DNA from 3 places in the Leptothermofonsia sp. ETS-13 genome. Region 3 is predicted to be linked to each of the others. Evidence: riboswitches for the same ligand, from Rfam matches in the RefSeq annotation. Region 3 holds a riboswitch; each other region holds the start of a gene.
The links. Region 3 has a riboswitch for cobalamin ahead of P4D80_RS04135 (HupE/UreJ family protein). Riboswitches for the same ligand answer to the same signal wherever they lie in the genome.

Region 1 (7,795 bases), 2.5 Mb from region 3:
AAGTTGAAACAGTATTTTTTCAAAGCACGAAGAGCGAACAACGAATTAATCGTCTAACTGACAGATTTGGCTTGAATCGAATTTACACTATCTAGTCTCGCAAATTTTTGGAAAATTCTGAATCCCGTTTCAGGCAGACTGTCCCAATCGAAAACGGACAGCAATCTGCCAGCATTCAGTCACCAGACGGTGCCAGGGAGCCATCATGGAGGCTTCAATACCGACCTGACCATTGGTTGCCTTAAACAGCATCTGGGTCGTGCTCACTTCTTTCTGAGCCGTCACCACTCGGTCTAGAAGGTCTGCCTGTTCTTCGGGACTAAGGAAGGGAATTTTTTCCGTTTCAAGAAACTGGCGAGATCGCCCAAACCAGTACTGAAAGTCATCCAGCAATGGCTCCAGAAGCGATTTTAGAAGATCTGAATCGGGAGGGTTGGGACTAAACATAAGAAATGAACTCTCGATGCCTTAAATCTAAGATTCTTCTGAAAATATCTTAGCGTCTTTTAAGAATTGAAACAAAAATCTACATTTCTTCGCGATCGATTCAAGCCATCGGTGTGCAGGTGGAATCAGTAAGATAGAGATTGTAGATCTAGAAAACGATTGGATTTTTCAAATTTCATGTCTTTTCAGGCATACAGGATGAGTTTAAGAAGTCATGGCTCTCAGCGATCGCGAAGCTGGGTTGCAACAACTGGACAGGAGCGAACTATCTAGGGGCGAACACACGCCCCTGAGAGGCTCATACCCCTTCATTTCGCTCCGTCTGTTGTTGTTTATCGAGTAAAGTTTATGCCTGGTAAAGAATCTGCAGCAAATCAACCTGATCCATCTGAAAAGATCCATCTTCCCAAAACCAGTGAATCAGAGTCATTAAAGAAGATCCGCCATACCACTTCCCACATCATGGCAATGGCGGTTCAAAAGCTATTTCCAAAGGCGCAAGTCACGATCGGCCCCTGGATTGAAAACGGCTTCTATTATGACTTTGACAATCCTGAGCCGTTCACCGAAAAGGACTTGAAAGCGATTCGCAAGGAGATGGTTAAGATCATCAACCGGAAACTGCCCGTGATTCGCGAAGAGGTGAGCCGGGAAGAAGCCGAATGCCGCATTAAGGCCATCAATGAACCTTACAAGCTGGAAATTCTGGCGGATATCCAGGGCGATCCAATCACGATCTATCATCTGGGCGACCAGTGGTGGGATCTGTGCGCGGGTCCGCATGTGGAGAATACGGCAGATATTCATCCCGATGCGTTTGATCTGGAAAGTGTCGCAGGGGCTTACTGGCGCGGGGATGAAAACAGGGCCCAGCTCCAGCGTATCTATGGCACTGCCTGGGAGTCGCCGGAGCAACTGGCTGAGTACAAACGCCGCAAGGAAGAAGCCCTCCGCCGTGATCACCGCAAGCTGGGCAAAGAGTTAGGGCTGTTTATCTTTGCCGATCCGGTAGGCCCCGGTTTGCCCCTGTGGACTCCGAAGGGAACGGTGGTGCGATCGCTCCTGGAAGACTTTCTCAAACAGGAACAACTCAAACGCGGCTATCTGCCAGTCGTGACCCCCCACATTGCACGGGTGGATCTGTTCAAAATTTCCGGGCACTGGCAGAAGTACAAGGAAGATATGTTCCCCATGATGGCAGAGGATGAAGAGTCTGAGCAGCATGAGCAGGGCTTCGTACTCAAACCTATGAACTGCCCCTTCCACATCCAGATCTACAAGAGCGAACTCCGCTCCTATCGGGATTTGCCAATGCGATTGGCCGAGTTTGGCACCGTCTACCGATTTGAGCAGTCCGGGGAACTGGGTGGTTTAACTCGCGTGCGCGGCTTCACCGTAGATGATTCTCACCTGTTTGTCACGCCGGAGCAGCTCGATCAGGAGTTTTTGAACGTTGTGGATCTGATCCTGTCGGTGTTCAAGAGTCTGCAACTGAAAAACTTCCGGGCACGGCTCAGTTTCCGCGATCCCGACTCCGATAAATACATCGGTTCCGATGAAGCCTGGGATAAAGCACAGAGCGCCATTCGTCGGGCAGTGGAAGCGCTTGGTTTACCCCACTTTGAAGGAATTGGGGAAGCGGCTTTCTACGGGCCAAAGCTGGATTTCATCTTCCAGGATGTGCTGGATCGGGAGTGGCAGCTTGGTACTGTGCAGGTAGATTACAACCTGCCAGAGCGGTTTGAACTGGAATACGTGGCAGAGGATGGTACCCGCAAACGTCCGGTAATGATTCATCGGGCACCCTTTGGCTCCCTGGAACGCCTGATTGGGATTTTGATTGAGGAATACGCGGGGGACTTTCCACTATGGTTAGCCCCAACCCAGGCGCGGCTCTTACCCGTAGCAGAAGAGTTTTTGCCCTATGCAAAACAGGTGGTTAAGCAGATGCAGGCATTGGGACTGCGGGCAGAGGTGGATACCAGTGGCGATCGCCTCGGCAAACTGATCCGCAATGCAGAGAAGGACAAAATTCCTGTTATGGCCATCATCGGTGCCAAAGAAGTAGAATCCAACTCCCTCAGCATCCGTACTCGCGCCTCCGGTGAACTGGGCGTAATCCCGGTTTCTGAAGTGTTGGAACGGCTCAAGCACACCAATGAAACTCATGGGTACTTCTGAGGAGGGGGGGGAAGGGAATTTTTGTTAAGTGAGGAGAGAGGGGTAAGGGAGTGATAGAGTAACGGGGTGATAGACTCCATCACTCCTTGACTCCATCACTCCCCACCCATCCCCCCATCTACCCATCCCCCCATCCACCCCCCTGGAGCATCTCCATGCCAGTTCCTTTTTTGCTAAGTCGAGTGTTGTTGCGTTTTGCTGAAGAGTCAGAGGATTTGCTGGGGGAGCTTTCAGCCGTTGTCAGGACACCGGATGGCAATCTCTGGTTGGGTTCTGATGAACTGAATACAATTGAACGGCTATCTCCAATTGAGCCTTATATTTTTGGCAAGCATCAACCGTTCAAGGTGGGGGATTTTGTCCCTTTGCTGAATCAGGAGGATGAAATTGACATTGAAGGTATTGATTATTCCGATTCCTATCTGTGGATAGCGGGTTCTCACAGCTTAAAGAGGAAGAAGCCTAAGGGAAAAAATTCAGATAAAGATATCCGCCGACTCGCCGAGATCCAGCGAGAACTAAACCGTTATTTAATTGCCAGAATTCCAGTTATTGAGGGTGAACTATACAAAACTTGTCCCCATCCCAGGGATCCAGATCGGGAATTGACGGCTGCCTATCTTCAGAGAACAGAAGAAAGCAATCAGTTGATTGATGTTTTGAAAGAAGATGAACATCTGGGTCCCTACCTTTCAATGCCGATTCCTGGTAAAGAAAATGGTTTTGATATTGAAGGTTTGGCAGTTTACAAAGACAGGTTGTTCTTAGGATTACGGGGACCTGTTTTACAGAGTTGGTCAGTCATTTTAGAGATTGAAGTGAAGGAATTGGAGCTGGGAGTGTTAACTTTAAAGACTCTTGGAAAGGATGGGAAGAAATATATCAAGCACTTTCTTGAACTGAACGGATTGGGTATTCGGGAACTTTGCTTTTGTGGGGATGATTTAATTATTTTGGCAGGCCCTACGATGCAATTAGAAGGGGAGATGCGTTTATTTCGGTTGAAAAAAGTGCTGGAGCGATCGCACGACTCGTTAATTTGGGAAACGTCCAATCATTTAGAAGTTTTGTTTGATTTGCCTTTCACAATTGGGAGTGATCATGCTGAAGGGTTATCACTTTTTCCATGTTTAGGGCAGCAAAATGCGCTCATGGTAGTTTACGATTTACCTGATGAAAGGAGAAGAATCGCACCCAATGCTGTCTTTGCCGATGTTTTTCTTTTGGAATGAAAAGTAATGGATGCCCACGAAAAGCTGAAAAAGGTTGAAACAGCAGCTCTAGAAGAGGCGATCGCCAAGATCGTCTCAGAAGCAACCGGATGGCAATATTCCTGCACCATTTCTGAGATTGAATATGGCGAGCTGGGACGGGCTCAGTTAAAACTGACCCTGGAAACCTCAGAATGGCTGAGTGCAAACCTGAAGCAGGATTAAGACGTTTGCGATCGCAACCTTGAGCTAGAATCACAAAGCGACTTCAGATTGTCTGGGGGATCAGCCCAGGCAGGGTCAAGTTGACCTGGGGAAAGTTCGGTGTAAATCCGACACTGTGCCGCAACTGTGAAGGGAATTCACATTGAACCATATCAATGTCCAATGGTGAATTTCCCAAGTCAGGATGCCTATCTGAAGCACCCTGTACCGTAATGCCTGCGACTCACAGGCGGAGGTTGTTGATGCAAAGTTTGAAAGTTTTGCGCCGTTCACCTACGGCGGACTACATTGCTACGGTTGTAGAATCGGTCTTTCTAACACCCACGATTAAATCGATTCGGTTGCGGCTGGATCGAGACGAGTTTCGGTTTTTACCGGGGCAGTCGGTATGGCCCAAGTTTGAGCGCGATGGACGACGATTCAGCAAAATTTACTCAATTGCCTCTTCCCCGTCTCGTTGCCCCGAAATTGAACTCTGTGTTTCTCGCGTAGGCTGGAGTTCTGCCTACATCCAGGATTTGCAAATGGGGCAAACCCTGCCCCTGCGAGGACCCTATGGGCTGATGACGATCAGTGAACTGCCCCCGAGATCGCGCCTTTACATTGCAGAAGGATCTGGCATTGCACCGCTAAAAAGTCAGATTGACTGGCTCTATGAGTCTGGTTTCCAGTACCCGGTATGGTTGATCCAGTCCAACCCTGAAACCCCAGACCAGTTGCCTTACCGTAACTACTGGCATCGCTTCAGCCAAACCTGGTCTACTTTTCATTACATTGAGGTGATTAACCACCATCCAGAGAACGTCCTGGCACGACAGGGGCTCAATCTGGCGGAGTGGGATGTGGACATTTGTGCCGTCGGCGATCGCCCAGACCAGATTCAGGCCACAGTTCTGGCTTTGGGAGCCCGGTTGGAGCAGGTGCGATCGGAGAAGTTCATTGCATTCTGATTTGGAGAATAAGACTTAGAAGCCAGGAGCCAGAAGGGGAAAGTAGGGAGAAGTGATGGAGTAAATCGAGTGGAAGAGTGAAGGAGTAAAGCAACCTGACCCTATCACCCTATTCCCCTATCACTCCATCACCTCTTCACTCCTCACCCGAATTCAACAAAGAGGGAGAGCATGAGAGAATAAAGTCTATGACTTTAGAAGATTCGACGGAACCCAAACCCCAACCGGCTTCGACCGTTCGTTCCCCAGCCTGGAAGAGCTGGCTGGAAAATGTTCAAATTCTTTTTATTGCACTGATCCTGGCGTTGTTGATTCGGACGTTTGTAGCAGAACCCCGTTACATTCCATCTGATTCGATGGTGCCTACCCTGGAGGTGAGCGATCGCCTCGTTGTTGAAAAACTGTCTTATCGGTTCCGACCACCGGAGCTGGGCGATATCGTGGTTTTCAATCCGCCTCCCCAGCTTCAAATTCAGGGGTATGCCAAAGACCAGGCGTTTATTAAACGAATCATTGGCAAGCCTGGTCAAACCGTTTTTGTTCGCGACGGCAAGGTTTACCTGGACAATCAACCTCTCCAGGAACCCTACATTACAGAGCCCCCCAATTACACCTGGGGTCCAGCACAAGTTCCAGAGGGTGCCTACTTTGTGATGGGCGATAACCGCAACAACAGCAACGATTCTCACATCTGGGGCTTTCTGCCTCAGCAGAACATTATTGGTCGAGCCTGGTTTCGGTTCTACCCTTTTAACCGAATAGGTGTCATTTACCACGCCCAACCCCACTCATCTACTCATCCACTCCATCACTCCCCCTCCCGACCCCTAACTCCTGATTCCTTCCAATCTAAAACTTGAGGTAATGCATTAACTCTGCCGTCAGGTCACTGGGTAAGGACAGACGGCGCTGGAGGTGAATTAAATTACGATAGGGTCCCTGCACTCGATTTTCAACGATCGCCCGTGCCAGATAGAGATCGACCCTGGGAATTCTCAACAGCATTTCAACCGTTGCCAAATTAGGATTGACGGGCTTGATACTGTAAACGCTGTCGCCAGCGTAATAGCAAAATTGAAGAATCAGTTCTAATGGCTTAAGACGCTGGACGGGCATGCCCAGAGCTGCTGCAATATCTTCTAAACAATGAAATTGCACACCCGCTTGAGCCAGATCAACTAACGTCCGTGCCTGATGAATAGACAACCCTGGTAATCTCAGCCAGTCATCTACCCCCGCCTGATTTGCGTCGATTTTAACTCCCAGATTGGCTGCCAGTTCAACTTCAGCCAGGGATTGAAAGCGGTAGTACGGATCATTTAGAATGCGCCAGCGGAGTGAGGGATAGGTGGCGATCACTTTCAATCGAGATTGGGTGGTTGTAGATAACCAATCGAGGAATGCCATCGGGTTACACAATGCGATCAGGTTACACAATGCGATCAAGCAGTTGGCGACGTTTTTGTTCAAACTCGTACTCCGAAATGAGCCCATCGGCGCGGAGCTGGTCAAGCTGGCGTACCGCATCGGCGATCGCCCCCACCTTAACCGGATCTACCCCCACAGAACTAGAAACCACCCGGGGTTCGGAAGTTATTCCCGAATTAAACTTCAAATCAAACTCCTCTGAGTCCTGTATTAAATACCAGGCCCCCTCAATCGCACTGGCGATTTTAGGAATGGGAGTCAATGCCAACAACATGTACAAAATGCCCCACAAAGGCTGTTGCAAATAAAACTTGTGCAACCCCGAAACGGGAATGGGATTTGCTGCACTGGCAAATGCCAGAAGAGCAGCAACCTTACGATTTTTGGGCTTATTCAACATGCTGCCTGACTCCACAGAAAACTCGCGAAGCCTCTCATTTGAAGAGGTGAAGAGGAACGTACCCGTTGCCTCACAATCACTTCTACCATATTGACTGCTTAAAGTAGACAACAGCTTAAAAAAGTAGACAACAGCAAATTTGTTGGCTATCCTTCCTCTGGATCTTTCCTGTTGGGTCTGAATGAACACAGTACAGTAGAAGTAGGGCATTTAATATCAAGTTTGTTCGGCATCCAAGGCTACCGAATCAATGTCACCAAGTTCGCTTTCCTCAGACTGGCTGAACCGATTTTCCGATCCTTACGCAGTGCTAGGGGTTTCCATTGCAGCGGACGATCGCCGAGTTTTGAACCGTTACCGGGCGGTCACTAAAATTCTTCACCCTGACAGTCAAGCCCTTGCCGATGCGGCAAATAAAGAGTTTGCCGTTCAGCTCCTCGCTCGCCTCATCAACCCCGCTTATCAAAAGTTAAAGCAGGAGAAGGGAAGAAAGGAAAACACCGCTTTGTTAAGGTTTAAGGTGCGACGATTGGTGCGGGAGGCTTCTCTATCACCTCAAAGTGACCCGGCCCGCAGACTCTTACAGTATCCAGTCAGCGAAGTGGATGTGTTCTATGAGCAGGCGATCGCCCAGCTTGCCGAAGTTCAATACAATCCCCTCAATCAGTTCGAGTCCATTACGCCGCAATTGGGAGAATTAAATCTGGTTTACCTTCAGCTCAAAATGGGGGAGGTCTTTATCGGCGAAAAGCGAACTGGGTTGGTCGCCGCCAAGGAAGCAAAGCTGCTTCAGTTTTCACCCTCCCCAGCGGACACCGCAACTGCTACTGAAAATTATGCTCAGCGCCACTACCGGCGAGCGCAGGAGTACATGAAAAAAGGAAACTGGAATCAAGCTGTTCAAGAACTGCGGGATGCTATCAAAATTGAAGCCGATAAAAGTGAGTATCATG
Region 2 (7,795 bases), 1.9 Mb from region 3:
ACTGGTGCAATGGTGTTACCTGGCGATTAAATTCAGACATTACAATCCTCCTTAAAAGTTATAGGTCAGCCCTCCCTGAATAATACGTCCCGCATCAGGAAATCCTGGAAATACCTGATACCGCTGATTGAAGAGATTTTCAATGCCAAAGTTCAGTCTCAATTGAGAGGTAATTGGTACTCTCAACCGCAAATCAAACGTAGTGTATCCTGGCAAAAACTCGGTGTTCAGGTTATTTGTAGGATAGCTACTTAAGGAGTTCATTAATAGTCCAGCGTACCAGCCCGTTGCATTTTCATACCAGAGTCCTAGGTTTAGTTTATTTGCTCCTGCAAATCGGAGTTCTCGCCCTTCCTCACCTGGATTTACACTCTGGAGAATTTTGGGATCATTCAAAGTATATCCAACAAAGGCATAAACATTGGGGACGATTTGTACATTCAGTGCAGCCTCTAACCCTTGAGAGCGTACTTTCCCCAGGTTTTGAAAGGTGCCAGAAATCCCATTGACAGGTGGGTTGATACGCTGGAAGGCAATCAAATCGGAAATGGTGTTGTGGTAGTAGGTCAACCGTAAAAGGGCAAAGTTGCCAATCTTCTGATCAATCCCCACGTCAAAGCTGTTGCCCCGTTCCGGCTTGAGGTCGGGATTACCAATATTAGTCGGATTGGCATTGAACAGGTTTGCCAAAGTAGGGGTGCGAAAGCTGCGAATATAGTTGGCACGTAATGTCGTTGAATCACCTAACAATAGTCTGGCTCCCACGGAGGGGGACAGGGCTGAACCATTGCGTAAACTACTAAAATCCTGGCGTAGCCCTGCTGTCACGGTCAATTGGGGTACAATATCGAGTGCGTACTGTGCAAAGACGGCCCATTGTCCAATGCGATCATCGTAGTTGATTCGCACAACATCAGTGATCAGATTTTGTGTCAGGTTCTCTACATCAGTGTTGCGATAATCGAAGCCATAGATTATAGTTTGATTCGCAGCCAGTTTCCAGTTGTGCTGCACCTGGATGCCCAGAGATCGCTGTCTAGTTTGAAACCGTTGCTGTGTTTGAGATGTGCGCCTTAGAACTGGAACACCACGCACAACTGAAAGAGTATCTGCAAAGGCAGTGCGATTATCAAATCGAGTATTGAGAAAGTCTAAATAGAGTCTAGTCGTGAGTAAAGAATCAGTGCCTGCTCCCAATTGTACTTGCAATGTCACATCACTTAAGACCTGATCTGTATACTTACGGTTGTTATCGGTGAGGGAGTTGAAAAAGCCCTGTCCAAAGATGGGAAAGGGAATTGGCACACCGCCCGGAACTCCTTGCTCTTTGGGTAAGTAGAAGGTGTTGAAGCTGAGGGTAGCGCGATCGCCCAACTTGAATTCCAGCCGGGCATTCAGATTGTTGTATAGCGCATCCCCATTGTTCCGAGTACTGCGAAACCCCGCTTCGGGAATGGAAAAAGGAAAATCATACTCAGCCTGGATGCGGTTATAGCTGAGGAAATAGCGTACTGGATCGACTGTGCCATTAATTTGTAGAGTTTGATCATCATAGCCATAGCTACCAAAACTCCCGCTGACACGAGCATTGAATGGCTTTTGTTCAGCTCGACGAGTGATGATATTGATAATTCCGCCGATCGCACCTGACCCATACAGCGTTGACCCCCCCCCTGGCAACACCTCAATCCGCTCAATCGCATCAGTGGTGAATTCTGATAGATCAAAACCGCCCCCACCCAGATTATTCACTGGACGACCATCCAGCAAAATCAATACCTGCGCCGTATTTGAGCCGCGAATAAACTGCCCACTGAGGGAATTGACCTGGCTGCCTACAGTGCCATCCCCTAAAATTCCTGGCAAAAACCGTAGCGCTTCCCGCACAGTTCTGGCTCCCCGCTGCTCCATTTCTTCCCGATTAATCACATAGGTTGGACGCGTGGAATCGCGCAGGATCGCTTCTCCCCGACCGGGAGTAGATACAGGTTGCCGCAGAATCCGTTCGATGATGATCAACTCTTCTTCATCTGCATCAAGTTCTTCATCTGCATCAAGATTATCTGACTGGGCTGGAACGATTGGAGTGGGGCTAGGGGCCGGACTAGACGACTCTTGAGCGGTTATCATTGTTTCTTCGGGCTTGAATAACTCTAACGCAGTGGGCATTGCGGAAACAGGAATCGGCAGTAGAGCGAGTCCACTTACAGCCCATCTCAAAGCGACAATAGAATACCAACAACTCATCTCCATATCCTTTACATCACGAGGTGCACAAAATGATAATAATTATCATTCTCATTTTCTGGATAAAATTTTCTGGATAAATCTTTAATCTCTAGGGCCGGCTTCTTCAAAGCAGAACAGGTGGCTCATGAGATTGCTTCAGCCAACTAGGCGAGTTAGCTAGGAGGGCTAGGGAAATTTGGCTTTGCTGGAGCAATCGCCTGATGAAGACTAATCGAGTTTGACGGGGTTCATCGGGTTGCCAGGGGCGATCGTAAAAAGTATCAAATCGATTGCCCACACCTTGAATGACCAACCGCGTGGCCTTATTAGGCACAGCAACAAAGCCCTTGATTCGATAAATTTCCTGTTGCTGCACCAGAGATTGCAAGCGCTTGACCAACTGAGCTGTTATAAAGTGGTGACGCAGAATCACTGTATCAGGAACTGCTAACCAGGCATTCAAAAAGGCCGCCAAGCACGATCGCTGAGTAAAGTGGGTGCGAAAAGATTCCCCTGCAATACTAACTTTCGGAGAATTGGTACTACAAATAATGGCGCCGCGTTCACTGCCTAAGTAACCCGCCCAGGCGTTATAGCCGATCTCCAACAAATTCTTAGCAATAAACTCCTGCTGCCAGGCCATCAGTTCAGGAATTTCACTCATAGCATCCTCCGTGGGCAGGGTCTTCAAGCTGGAACTCTGACCAACGCGGCTCCATCTGCTGATAACAGTCGGCTGGGGAGATAGCAAGATGTTCAAGCCAATTGATATCGGCCCGGCCATTTTCGTTAATCAACAGCAGAACGTGCTGGATGGGATCGTAGGTTTGTGCTATATCGAGTAGGTAATCAGTTAAAGTTGTCTCTAAATTGAGCGCCTGCAAATAGGCTGGAATATCAGGTAGGGGCACAAACCGAACTGTATATTTCACGACGTCGCTATTCCAATCCACAGACTTAGCTTCGATAATCGCTACATCGCAGACCACTATGCCCCGTCCTTGAGTGGTAAATCCTTGCCATGCCGCATGTCCCAGGGATAACAGATTTTCCCGAATGAATAGATCTTGCCAGTAGCCGCAATAACCTTGCCATACTTCATTCTTTGGTCGCATGGGCTTTTCTCCTAACGATGTGTGAGGCTTCTACCATGTTTTTCAGAGCGGGAATCACTTCCTCCCAGCGGCGTGTTTTCAATCTGCAATCCGGGTTAACCTAAATCTGTTCAATCACTAGATTGGCAATTCCAGTTTTTAGCTGCTGAACCATCTGTTCGATGCTGGAAACCACTGGACTGTAGACATCGTAAACACCGTTGCCAACTTGGCGTTGGTAGCCCGTATCGATGATTTCAAATAGGGTTCCATTGTTGCTGCGGCTATTTTCAATGGACAATACATCTGCATCGAGACGCTCAATGTGCTGAATAATGTCACCAAACTCGGAGTAAAACATGTGGGTGTAAATTTGGGTTTCTGGCTTGGCAACCCCAGCGGCCAAACGAAACGCATCAACCGCCCAAGATAGATACTCGTTCCAGTGCTCTGGCTTCAAGGGTAATCCCTCTCGTAGAGCAGGCTCGTCGATCTGCACTATGTTCTGCACTATGTAGTGATAATTGGTATCAAACCACTTGGTCATCTCCATCGCTAAAATGCCGTCCCTGCCGCGTGCTATTGCAAAATACTGGTCAAGTTCGGTGAGAGATTGAAAGCGATTTGGGATTAATCCGAACCGCACTGTCCAATCCAGCACATGATCGTAGAGGGTGGTGTCGCCAATGCCGATGCAATCAATCCCTGCTTCGAGCTGTATCTTCCAGTTTGCAAATTCACAGTTTGCAAATTCAGCTTCTTGGACTGTTTGCAACAAGATGTCTGTATCGGATTTGTTGCTCCAAAAGGCTTCTAATGCCTTTTTAACCTCACGATTTTTACCAATGCGGGGATACCCCAGCGTTGCAATTTGAATGGTCATAGCGGTAGCGCAATTCTGTAAATAAGTGCGAAAGCTGGCCGTTTCCCGATTAGAAAACAGCTCACAACTAGACGCGGTGAGGATGCTAGCTACAATTGCCAGCGTAAATACAGCTACCTTTCCTCAGGTAGACTCGCTGCGTCAACCTCGCGTTCACCTCAAATAGTCAATCTAGAACGCTATAACCTTCAATTTCTGGCAAAGAGCCAATTGCAAAAGCCTGAAGTTTTTATCATCCGTACCTCGCAGATGTTTATATAACGGGTCTACTAATCGGCGGGCATTCTGACTCAGAGAGTTACAACTCTCATTACAGCTGCGGGACAGCGGCAGATTTACACTGCACTTTCCCCCTTGCGTCTGATGGCTGCTCCCCATCAGAACCGAATGAGTATTTGGATATTAACACAATAAGGGGTTTTATGAAAGTTTTTTTATGAAAGGGTTTTATGACACATTCTGGGCGTTGCATAAGCGTTGCATAATGATAAGGATCCTTACAAATTTAAATTGCACTCCCAAAGCTTAGAAAACCTTGTAGGCAGGCAACATGTTTTAGAAGTTACTCAAGTTCTTTTTGTAAAGATCCTAATCACCCCCTGCTGCGATAATTTTGCCCGGTAATATCCGTTTGGGCCTCATCGCATCAATCGTTACGATATAACCCTCTCAAACCAATACCTGCAATAACTGAGGAATGGCGATGATTTCATTGGACTTTTCGTCTACCTTAACGTGGGCTAACACCAACCAATTCTGGCTTGCCCATGCACTGGCCATGTGGATAGCTCCTTTACTTCCTCCTCTATCCTAGGAATGCCGCACACACGAATGATTAGTTTTTCCCTCATCCTCCCATTAGGCGTTGCTGAAAAGCAGTATGAATCGAAACGAAGTTTTGAGCATACATCACCTATTTCATACTCAAATTCAGCAATCCCTCCCATTATTGAGTATACGTTTGCCCTAGGTGGAGAAGCTATGCAATGACCAGAATATGATTCAACAAGTATCAGTAAAAATGGTAAACAGAAGAGTAAACAAAATCACATTTGCAAGGAGTAGTAAACAAAATCACATTTGCAAGGAGTGTAGAAGACAGTTCTTTGGTTGCTACTCTCCGACTGCTAGATACTCCAATGAGTTTACGGAGGTACCTCAGACTGTGTGTCAATGGCTCAGACTTTCGAGTGATTGAATGGATCAAAGGGGGGCATCATGCAACCGTGATTACTCGAGTCAAGCAAGTGGGTAAATTATTTCCGTGGGGTCAAAAATAATTAGTATAGCTCTACGCAAGTGCTTTAGGACATTGGAATTGGAGAGGGAGTGGGGGGCTTCGCCCCCAGCCAGGGGTTCCACCCCTGCACCCGTCTTAACCACAATGACTACCGCTGTAAAAGAAAATCAGTGCAACATGATTCTCTGTCAATTACAAAGAATGTGTCAGCCTTCTTTCAAGACAGTTTGTTTGATGATTAATTCATGTGGAATTTTTTTCAACTCTTTGTTGATGGAGAGATGCTTGAATCACCAGGGCGATCGCATCGGGACCGGAGGCAAATTCACTTTTCGTGCTAAACCAAGCCATCGCAACAGATTGATAGTCCACCATGTAACATCAATCTCCCACCATTGCCAACCAGCTTTTGCAACTTGTGGATATGCATGATGGTTATTGTGCCAACCTTCACCATAGGTCAGTAAGGCTGCCCACCACAGATTTCGCGAGTTGTCGGCTGTTTCAAAGGTGCGGTAGCCCCACAGATGCGTCACCGAATTAATGAACCAAGTGCTATGCCAAAGCCAGACTGCCCTCACAAACATTCCCCACAGCACAAACGACCAACCCCCGATCTCATAGAGCAATATTCCTAAGGGTAATTGCAGCAATAAAAAGTAGCGATTGAGCCAACGGTAAAAGGATTGCTTTGCTAAGTCAGGCGCAAAGCGGACATATTGTTCATAGTCAAAGAATTCAGGCTGAGGATACACCAACCACAACAAATGACTCCACCAAAATCCTCGACGAGCCGAGTAGGGATCTTTGACTTCATCTTCCGTATAAGCGTGGTGTAACCGATGCCCAGCTACCCAAAAAATCGGACCACCTTGCATGGCTAAAGCACCAATTATAGCGATCGCATACTCTAGCCACCGAGGAACTTGAAAACTGCGGTGACTCAGTAAACGATGATAGCCCAAACAAATACCAATGCTACCAAACAACCAATGTAAAAGTAGGAAAACACCGAAAGCAGACCAAGAAAAGAACCAAAGAGCAATAATTGCTAGAATATGATTCATACTGAGAAACAGTATAAATGTCCAACTAATTTTGGAATCAGCTGGAATCATTGATTCAATATTGTTTGACATGAAAACTCCTCACATAAAAGAGTACAGATAGAAAGAATACAAATGGACTAATTCACACTGATTAAATCGCTTTTGAGAAATCAGAAATTGGCTTTTGGTGTAGGTAAGCGTCAAACACAGAGGCAATATTGCGAATCAATAGCCGTCCAACGGGTGTCACCTGAATCCGATTGTCCGTTACCTCAACTAGTCCATCCACCTCTAGGTGAGTCAATGCCTCAAGTTCACTGGCAAAGTAGTGATCAAAGTCGAGAAAATAGCGAGCTTCTATGTCTAGCTTGGAAAGACCAAACTGACACATCAATTCCATGATGATGTGGCGGCGAATTTGATCGTCTCGATGAAGCTGAATTCCCCGTTCTATCGGCAATTCCCCTTTTTCAACTGCGCGAAAATAGGACTGCAAGTGCTTATGGTTCTGGGCGTAGGCATTGTGCAACATACTAATGGACGTTAAGCCAAAACCAACTAATTCGGCATCAGGCAAGGTAGTGTAGCCCTGGAAGTTTCGCTTTAGAGTACCATGCCGTTGGGCGATCGCTAGTTCATCATCGGGTTTAGCAAAGTGATCCATACCAATGTATTGGTAGTGTCGCTGGGTGAGCGTTTCAATCGCCATTTGCAAAATATCCAGTTTTTCAGAGCCATTGGGCAAAGTATCGGCAGCAATCTGTTTTTGAACGGGTTTTAACCAGGGAATGTAAGCAAAACTGAATACGGCAATGCGATCGGGATTGAGTACGATTGTTTTCTCGATGGTTTCGGTAAAAGAATGCAGCGTTTGATAGGGCAAGCCATAGATCAGATCTACATTGACACTATCAAACTCAGCCGCACGAATCCAACTCATGACATCAAATAACAAAGTTTCTGACTGAACTCGATTTACTGCAATCTGCACCTTTGGATTAAAGTCCTGAATGCCAAAACTAATGCGGTTAAATCCAATTTCTCTCAGTGCCAAGATATAGTCACGATTGATGTAACGAGGGTTAATTTCAATTGAAATTTCAGCATTTGGTGCAAAGTTGAAGTGATGCTGCAGGGTACGCCATAATACCTCGACTTGGTCCAAATTCAGATAGTTGGGTGTACCTCCCCCCCAGTGCATTTGAGTTACTGGACGCGACCTATCTATCAATGCTGCCGTTTGCCGAATGTCCTGCACTAAGCAATCTAAATAGGATTGAGCTGCCGTTTGACTTTGGGT
Region 3 (7,795 bases):
TTTTTACCCAGCTCTCGCTCCAGCATTTCCCGGCCCCGCGCAATATTTTCCTCTCGATTACAGCGTTTATACCACTGGCGAATCCGGTTACGAGCACCGGGTGTGACGACAAAGTTGAGCCAGTCCAGACTGGGGCGGGAGTTCTTTTGAGTAATGATTTCAACTATGTCTCCATTTTTCAGGAGGGTGTCCAGGGTCACCATGCGTCCATTCACCCGTGCCCCGGCGCAGTGGTTCCCAACTTCGGTATGAATCCGATAGGCAAAATCGACGGGAGTTGCGCCCCGGCTAAGGGATATGACATCACCATTTGGGGTGAAGACGTACACATCTCCGTCGAACAGGTCATCTTTGACGTTTTCCAGGTATTCCTGGGCATCTTTGAGGTCATTTTGCCAATCCAGCAGTTGCCGCAACCAGGTAAACTTTTCGTCGGCGGTGGTCATCTGGACGTTAGAACTGCCCGTTTCTTTATATTTCCAGTGGGCGGCGATTCCGTACTCAGCTACATGATGCATTTCCAGAGTACGAATTTGAACCTCCAGGGGCTTTCCCGTATTGCCAATTACAACAGTGTGGAGGGATTGATAGCGATTGGGCTTGGGGAGGCCGATGTAATCTTTGAAGCGTCCAGGAATTGGGCGGAAAATGTCATGAACAACTGCCAGTGCCCGGTAGCATGCGTCATTTGCTTTGACGATGATGCGAATGGCGGCAACATCATAGATCTCGTTGTACCCTTTCTGCTGCCGCTGCATTTTTTGGTAGATACCGTAAAGATGCTTGGGCCGACCGCTGATTTCAACGTAGTCGATACCTGCCTGGGTCAGGCGTTGCTTCAGGTTTTCGACCACTTGCGCTAACCGGGCTTCCCGATCGCCTCGCTTTTCCGCAACCAGTTCTTGAATTTCCCGATAGGCTTCGGGTTCCAGATACTTAAATGCCAGATCCTCAAGTTCCCACTTGAAGCGACCGATCCCCAGACGATTGGCTAGTGGAGCAAAGATTTCGCGGGTTTCCAGGGCAATTTGACGGCGTTTATGGTCAGGCAAGTACTCTAAGGTACGCATATTGTGGAGGCGATCGGCTAACTTCACGACAATCACCCGGATGTCCTGGGCCATCGCAATAAACATACGGCGAAAATTTTCTGCCTGCCGTTCTGTTTTACTGGAGAAATTGAACTTTGAAAGCTTGGTCACGCCTTCAACCAGCAACCGGACTTCCTTCCCAAACCGTTCTTCTAGCTCATCGGCTGTAACATTGGTGTCTTCCACCACGTCATGCAAGAAACCCGCCGCAATCATGGCACTGCCGCCGCCCAGATCACGCAACAATCCTGCAACAGCAACTGGATGAATGATGTAGGGCTCCCCTGATGCCCGCCGTTGACCTTTGTGTAGGCTGTAGGCAAATTCAAAAGCGCGACAAATTAGATCGGCATCAGAATTGGCATCATCAGCCGGATTGTCACCCGCTGATTGTCGTGCGTTCATGCACTCCCGCAGCCAGTTAGGAATGACAAACTCAATGGGAGATACAGGTTCAAGGGATGATACAGAAGCTGCTAAGTTCATGTTGCACAGCCAGGAGGTTGAAAGGCTTAAAAGGTTGTACTGGATTTTAATGCAACGGATTTTACTGCAATAATGGTCAAACACTTAACGATGAATGAGCTTTGGTCTAGCCTGGGTCTACTTTTCAGGACTCGTAAGCTAGACTGGGATCGCTCTAGCTTCTAAAACCGACCCGAAAACATCCTGGGCTCGAGATATTTCCTCAACCACTCTAGTCTTCGGACAGACTTTAAGACCGAATTGCTAAAACGAATTTCAAAGTGATAGAAGTATCAAATTATCTCTGAACAAAGGAAGCCGAACTAGAACTTACAGCTTACCTTAAGGGTATAAAGCTTTCTTTGATCTCTATCTTACCAACGCGGATAAGATTCTTTACAAATCTACTAATTTTTGTGCGTGTTTCTTCCAAGAAACACGAAGCTGAATGGATTGGGGGCTTTTTAATGATGATGAAAGAAGGGCTCAGGCAAAATGTTACTTCCACTTCACCAGCAGTCGTACGGAGAATTTAAGCAGGCTCTGAGGCAAATGAACGAGACGGTTAAGCAAGGGAATGATGGCAGTGGATTGAAACTAGAAGTTACTAAACTTCAGCAATTTTTTCAGACCAAAATTCTAACTTTGAATACAGATGAACTACCTCCTGAAGTTGAACAACGGGTGCAGTCTTACCAGGTGGAAATAGACAAACAATTACGTCTGTTAGGAATGGATGTGATGTTTTTGCAAGCAGCACGGAAGGCCGGAACAGGAGAGCAACGGCGAAAACAAGTGAGCGATCGCGTCCTGACATTAATTCGCTATTGCGATGCTTTGCTGGAGGAGGGGTAAGGTTCTAAGCAACCTGGCGACAGCTATAACAGCTCCTCACCCCTCGCCCGTCTCTCCTCGCATAAAAAAGGTGAGACAAACGTCCCACCCTGAAAGTCCAATAGCCATTGTGTGAGCCCTTACGTTCTACACATGGCTTGTTGGAGGAGGAAAAACTGGTTTAGAAGGTGAAGGTGGTGCGAACAACTCCAATCACGATGTCGTCGTTACCACGATTGTGATCGGGTGCAGTAAGCCAGATGAGGCCAGGGGTGATGGCGATGTTGTCTGTAACCTGGAACTGGTAAAACGCCTCAATGTGAAGGGATGTGTCGGGATCATCGGAAAGAGCCGCTTGTAAGTTACCGTCTACTTCGGTTACTTTGGGCTCCATGCCAACGAGAACACCGCCGACGCTACCCTTTCTGCCCAGGTCAGGAAAGGCCAACCCCACCATCCAGTTCCAGACATCAGCGTCGCCCCTGAAACCCGCTCCCAGCGATCGCGCCTTAGTGTATCCTGCAGAGCCATTAAGTACAATGCCTGGGGTAATTTGGAAGGAGGCACCAATGCCATAGGAATTGGTTGAAAAAGGCAAACCTGTGAATTCAACAAAGTTTGCTTGATTACTGCCGGTTTCACCAGCGGTTGAAAAGTCGGTTTTGTAGGAGTGAATGTAGGTTAAACCGATTTGGAACCGCTCAGAGGGGGTGATGGTTAGCTGGGCGATTGCGCCATAGGGTCCGTTAAACAAGCCATTTTTGGCAAATGGCAGATTCGCGGCTCCAGTACCATTGTCTGCCAGATAGCCCAAACCCAGCTCAAAGACATTGCCAAACGAGTGGCTGATGCCAATCCCTGACCCACCTAACAAGTAGTAAATAGGGTTGCGGGTACCAAAGTGAGTCAGCGCACCAAAGCCGCCGTCTCCATCAAAGTAAGGATTGAGAGTAGGAATAAAGTCATCCGTTGCACCCGCGTTTGCCTCGATTGTGATGGTTGTGCTTTCGCCAACGGGGAACTGATACAATAGGGCGTCGATCCCAACCTGGTTGCCGCTGTCGGCATTAAAGCGGAGGGAACCTTCTGGGGTCAGCGTCACTGGACCAAACAAGTCCAGGTTTCCAGCCTGAAGCCGGGTTCGCAGCAGGTCTCTCCCGGTGAAACTGGTGTCAAAGTTGAGACGTACGCGATCGCCCAAAACCACGTTTCGATCAATATCCTGGCCCAGAGCGTTCTCCCCAGCTAGGACTCCCGCCAAAGCGAAGATGACTTCTCCATTCAGCTTAGTAGTAGTTGAAAACTGCTGCTTTTCCAGGGTTGTGGTACGGGCTTCCAGGGCATCAACCCGACCACGCAAAACGGCTAATTCTGTCGCAAATTCTTCCTGAAGTTTTTGCAGAATTGCCAGATCTTCCTTCTTCACCAGATCAGTCGTTGCCGCTGCGATTAGCTCGCTGACGCGATCCATGCAGGCATTGAGACCCGCTGCAAACTCGTAGCGAGTCATGGCCTGATTACCCCGGTAGGTTTTGTCTGGATAGCCAACGATACAACCATAACGTTCAACCAGGGATTGTAACGCTTGAAAGGCCCAATCCGTCGGTCTCACGTCAGACAGTTGGGAAACGGATGTTACCTGAGCCATAGCTCTATTGGCCTGCCCTACAGGAGTAGTAGGCTGCAACTGGGAAACAAACATCACCCGTCCGGGCAGGGCACCAGTACTCTTTTTAGGAGTGTCGATTAAGGGATCGGTGGTAAGTTTGGGCGCAGGTTGAGATGTTGATTGATAGATCTGAGCAGAAGTCCCAGCTGCGACCATTCCCAGGAGAACAGGGCTGAGCAGCAGAGATTTGAATAACTGGTTCATCATGGTTCCTTTTCCTCACACCTAATAAATGGGCTTAATTAAATGGGCTCAACCCATTCAGCCAAAGTATTGCCGTTCATCAAGTTACTCCCAGATGCCTGCTATGGATGGCGGGTTTATGAATATCTAATAATGATAATCATAAACATTCTCATTTACCATTCAAGCTTTCAGGATAAAACTTAAAACCAAACAAAACCTTTTTGCTATCCCCTTCCCCCGGTTTTTGCAGAGATATTCTGTTATGCCGAATTAAACAATTGACAGTAGATGCCTGGTGGGAGAAGCCGGGAATCAGGAGTCAGAAGGTGCAAGGAGAGGATGAGTGGAAGGGCAAGGGGACCCCTGCACCCTGCTGCCTGTTGCCTTTATTACACTCAAAACTCATCCACTTACCTTCCCCTTCGCAAAGCCCTGCTAAGATTTTCATTTCGTCATAACCACTTGTGATACACTGACCTGGCATTGGAATTGGTTCTGGTGGGGATCAGCCACTGGAGGTAAGGGGGAAAGTGCAGTGCGAGTCTGCCGCTGTCCCGCAACTGTAACAGAAGCCATAGGGTGTTGGGGGTTGAACTAGTCAACCCAACTCAAAACCCAAAATCTTCTAAAGCCAGGATGCCCGCCAATTCTTTAGCAGAATCCTTTCATCTGCGAGGTATGGATGATGGTTAATACACGATTAAAAAAATTAGATGCTCTTGCTGGTTTCCCCGTATGCCTTAGAAGGACTGAAATTGCTCAAATTTTGGGATTGATTGGGTTTGGCTTTTGGGGAGTTGTTCAACCTGCAGCGGCTCACCATGCAATGGAGGGTAGAACCCCAGCTAGTTTTCTTGAAGGTTTTCTGTCTGGAGTAGCTCATCCAGTGATTGGGTTAGATCATTTGGCATTTGTTGTCGCTATTGGACTACTCTCGGTTAAACAGGTGCGGGGGGCTTTGCTTCCCCTGGTGTTTGTGGTGACAGCTATGGTGGGAACTGGCCTGCACATTATGAAGGTTGATTTGCCTGTACCTGAAATTATGATTGCTCTTTCTGTGATTGCGCTGGGATTGCTACTGGCAATCGCTTGTCCGTGGAATTTTGGGGTTGTTGCTGGACTGGCTGCGATCGCCGGGTTGTTTCATGGGTATGCCTATGGCGAGTCCATTGTGGGTGCCGAGATGACGCCGTTGGTGGCTTACCTGTTGGGCTTTACAGTGATTCAGTTGGCGATCTCGCTACTGGCGTTTTGGCTGGGTAGAAAAGCGACTCAAAGCTCCTCTCGAATGATCCCCGCTTTCATGCGTTACTTCGGCTATGGCGTCTGTGTCATCGGTGTCGTTTTTTCTGAGCACCTCGCTTCAAGGTTAGGAACGAAAATTAAATAATCTCTGGAACCTCACCCCGCTCGGCACCCTTCTTCGAGCCGGAGAGGGGGCAGGGGAGAGGTTAAGGACGTGGAAAAATCAGATGTTATTTAATCCATGCTCCTTAGTAGGTAGCTAATACAGCAAAACGGAAGTTTTGTTGGGGGTACAGGGGTTCCACCCCTGCTTGGGGGCTTCGCCCCCAAACCCTCATGTTGCAAAATTGAGTGTTTGCAACACGAGTACAGCACAGCGGGAATACGGATACCATTCTGGCTCCCTCCTACTTCCCACTCCCCACCCCAATGGTTGCTGGACTGATGCCATCTTTCACTAGTAAGTAGCTAGGCCGCAATTAAATAAGGATAATTTCGGGGCGTGGAGGGGGTGAAAACCCCTACCTGGGGGCGCAGCCCCCACCCCCCCCTTTACAACTAATTATGGCTACCTACTTATCAGTGTTCTAAACTGTTTTCGAATAAGGTTTGAATAAGGCGTTGTGAAAGGCTTTTCTGGATAGGAAAGTCTTTCACAATCCAAACAGAATCGCTACAGAATTGGGCAAAATAGGATTGGTAGACTTTGGACATTAGCCTTAGATTAGCTAATGTCCAATTTTTGATGGTTAACATCCGTTCTGGCGGGCGTATCTGAAGTTTGGGGGGAATCCATTGGCCATTATCTCGTTGCCAGGCTCCCGCCTGGCCATGTCGATTAGAAGCTCCCACTTCCTGTGTTGGTTCAGAGAAGCTAGAGCTTAATGGCAGGGTTACGAAGCTCCAGCTTCTTAACCAGAGTAGACTTCCCCAATGACGAAATGCACCTTCCCCTGGCCTTTCTTTACCTGATACCTGCTGTATCTCTCTAACCATGCCAATTGATTTGAGTCCTGCTTTGCCTACCTTTGTCATCACCCTGCGGGAAGGGGTAGAAGCTGCCCTTGTAGTTGGGATTGTACTGGCTTACCTGAAGAAAGCAGAACAAACTCAGCTCAATTTCTGGGTGTATGGCGGTATTGGAGTTGGCTTGCTAGCAAGTGTGTTGGTCGGCGTTCTGTTTGGCCTTATCATTACAGTTCTGGGGGCTGCCAATGAAACCTATGAGCCAGTGGTCAAACCTTTACTGAATGGGCTTTTTAGTGTGGCGGCGATCGCCATGTTGAGCTGGATGCTGATCTGGATGACGCGCCAGTCCCGCTTGCTGAAAGCTGAAGTGGAGGGGGCTGTTGGAAGCACCTTAAAGGCAGAAGCAGGCGCAGGTTGGGGCGCAGGTTGGGGCATTTTTGGACTGATCTTTTTTGCTGTATTACGAGAAGGGTTTGAAACTGTCCTATTCATTTCGGCCCGGTTTCAACAGGGTTGGGTGCCCATTTTGGGGGCAATTTCGGGTTTGCTTGTGGCTATAGGGATCGGTGTTTTGCTGTTCAAATTTGGCATCAAAATCAATCTGCGCCTGTTTTTTCAGGTGATGGGCCTCTTCCTGCTGTTAATTGTGGCAGGATTAGTGGTTTCTGCTCTGGCCCACGTGGATGTCGCCTTCTATCGACTTACTCAGATCAATCCTCAGTTTTCCAATCTCTGTTTCTTCCAGGGATCCGTTGGGGAAACTTGCTTCTTAGGACCATTGCTCTGGGATACTCATCGGCTCCTGCCAGAACGCCAATTTCCTGGCATTATTTTGCATACCCTGTTTGGCTACGAGGACACATTCTATCTGGTTGAAGCGATAGGTTATTTGGGATTTCTGGCGATCGTGGGTGGAATTTATCTGCAAAGCTTAACGGGCTGGGGAACGGCTCCGGTGAAAGTTGATCGCTAAAGCCAGGAAGGGAAAGGGTGGATAGGTGGATGAGTCAGAGTGTGGTGGGTGACGGAAACTCAGAACTCGAAATGCTCCTGGCTCCAGTCCTTTATCTTCAGCGTTACCCTTCTGTGAAGATATGGAAAATTTGCGTTCCCATTAAGATGCATTCAGGTTAAGAGAGTAATCTTTAGGTTAAGATCTGGTTAATCATCATCCAGGTTGAAACCTGGAGATTGCCCCAGCAGGAAAGACTACAAGTTTCTAAATGGACAGGGTTTAAGTCAAGACAATAAAACTGAATCCCTCCTAGTCAAATCAGTTTCAAGTAAAGGGGGAATTAAAATGAACCATTCTGAATTCTTGCTTCCAAAAACACCC

Region 1: linked by a shared signal. The riboswitch ahead of P4D80_RS17935 (FAD-binding oxidoreductase) and the one ahead of P4D80_RS04135 (HupE/UreJ family protein) in region 3 are both predicted to bind cobalamin.
Region 2: linked by a shared signal. The riboswitch ahead of P4D80_RS12535 (hypothetical protein) and the one ahead of P4D80_RS04135 (HupE/UreJ family protein) in region 3 are both predicted to bind cobalamin.

Annotation. Positions count from the first base shown of each region.
Region 1 is NZ_CP120836.1:3,932,794-3,940,588, reverse strand. Features, by position in the region: gene P4D80_RS17955 (DUF2605 domain-containing protein) at 130-447, opposite strand; gene thrS (threonine--tRNA ligase) at 796-2,628, shown strand; gene P4D80_RS17945 (DUF3616 domain-containing protein) at 2,784-3,860, shown strand; gene P4D80_RS17940 (hypothetical protein) at 3,867-4,064, shown strand; cobalamin riboswitch at 4,093-4,274, shown strand; gene P4D80_RS17935 (FAD-binding oxidoreductase) at 4,307-5,014, shown strand; gene lepB (signal peptidase I) at 5,203-5,874, shown strand; gene P4D80_RS17925 (ComEA family DNA-binding protein) at 5,864-6,484, opposite strand; gene P4D80_RS17920 (SHOCT domain-containing protein) at 6,444-6,842, opposite strand; gene P4D80_RS17915 (J domain-containing protein) at 7,093-7,795, shown strand, end outside.
Region 2 is NZ_CP120836.1:2,769,914-2,777,708, forward strand. Features, by position in the region: gene P4D80_RS12515 ((2Fe-2S) ferredoxin domain-containing protein) at 1-40, opposite strand, end outside; gene P4D80_RS12520 (TonB-dependent receptor) at 52-2,169, opposite strand; gene P4D80_RS12525 (GTP-binding protein) at 2,354-2,893, opposite strand; gene P4D80_RS12530 (hypothetical protein) at 2,886-3,344, opposite strand; partial or broken gene P4D80_RS12535 (hypothetical protein) at 3,328-4,206, opposite strand; cobalamin riboswitch at 4,467-4,608, opposite strand; gene P4D80_RS12540 (acyl-CoA desaturase) at 5,737-6,513, opposite strand; gene hemN (oxygen-independent coproporphyrinogen III oxidase) at 6,647-7,795, opposite strand, start outside.
Region 3 is NZ_CP120836.1:895,445-903,239, reverse strand. Features, by position in the region: gene P4D80_RS04150 (RelA/SpoT family protein) at 1-1,577, opposite strand, end outside; gene patD (heterocyst frequency control protein PatD) at 2,052-2,411, shown strand; gene P4D80_RS04140 (iron uptake porin) at 2,572-4,266, opposite strand; cobalamin riboswitch at 4,719-4,907, shown strand; gene P4D80_RS04135 (HupE/UreJ family protein) at 4,928-5,635, shown strand; gene P4D80_RS04130 (FTR1 family iron permease) at 6,485-7,432, shown strand; gene P4D80_RS04125 (DUF7219 family protein) at 7,760-7,795, shown strand, end outside.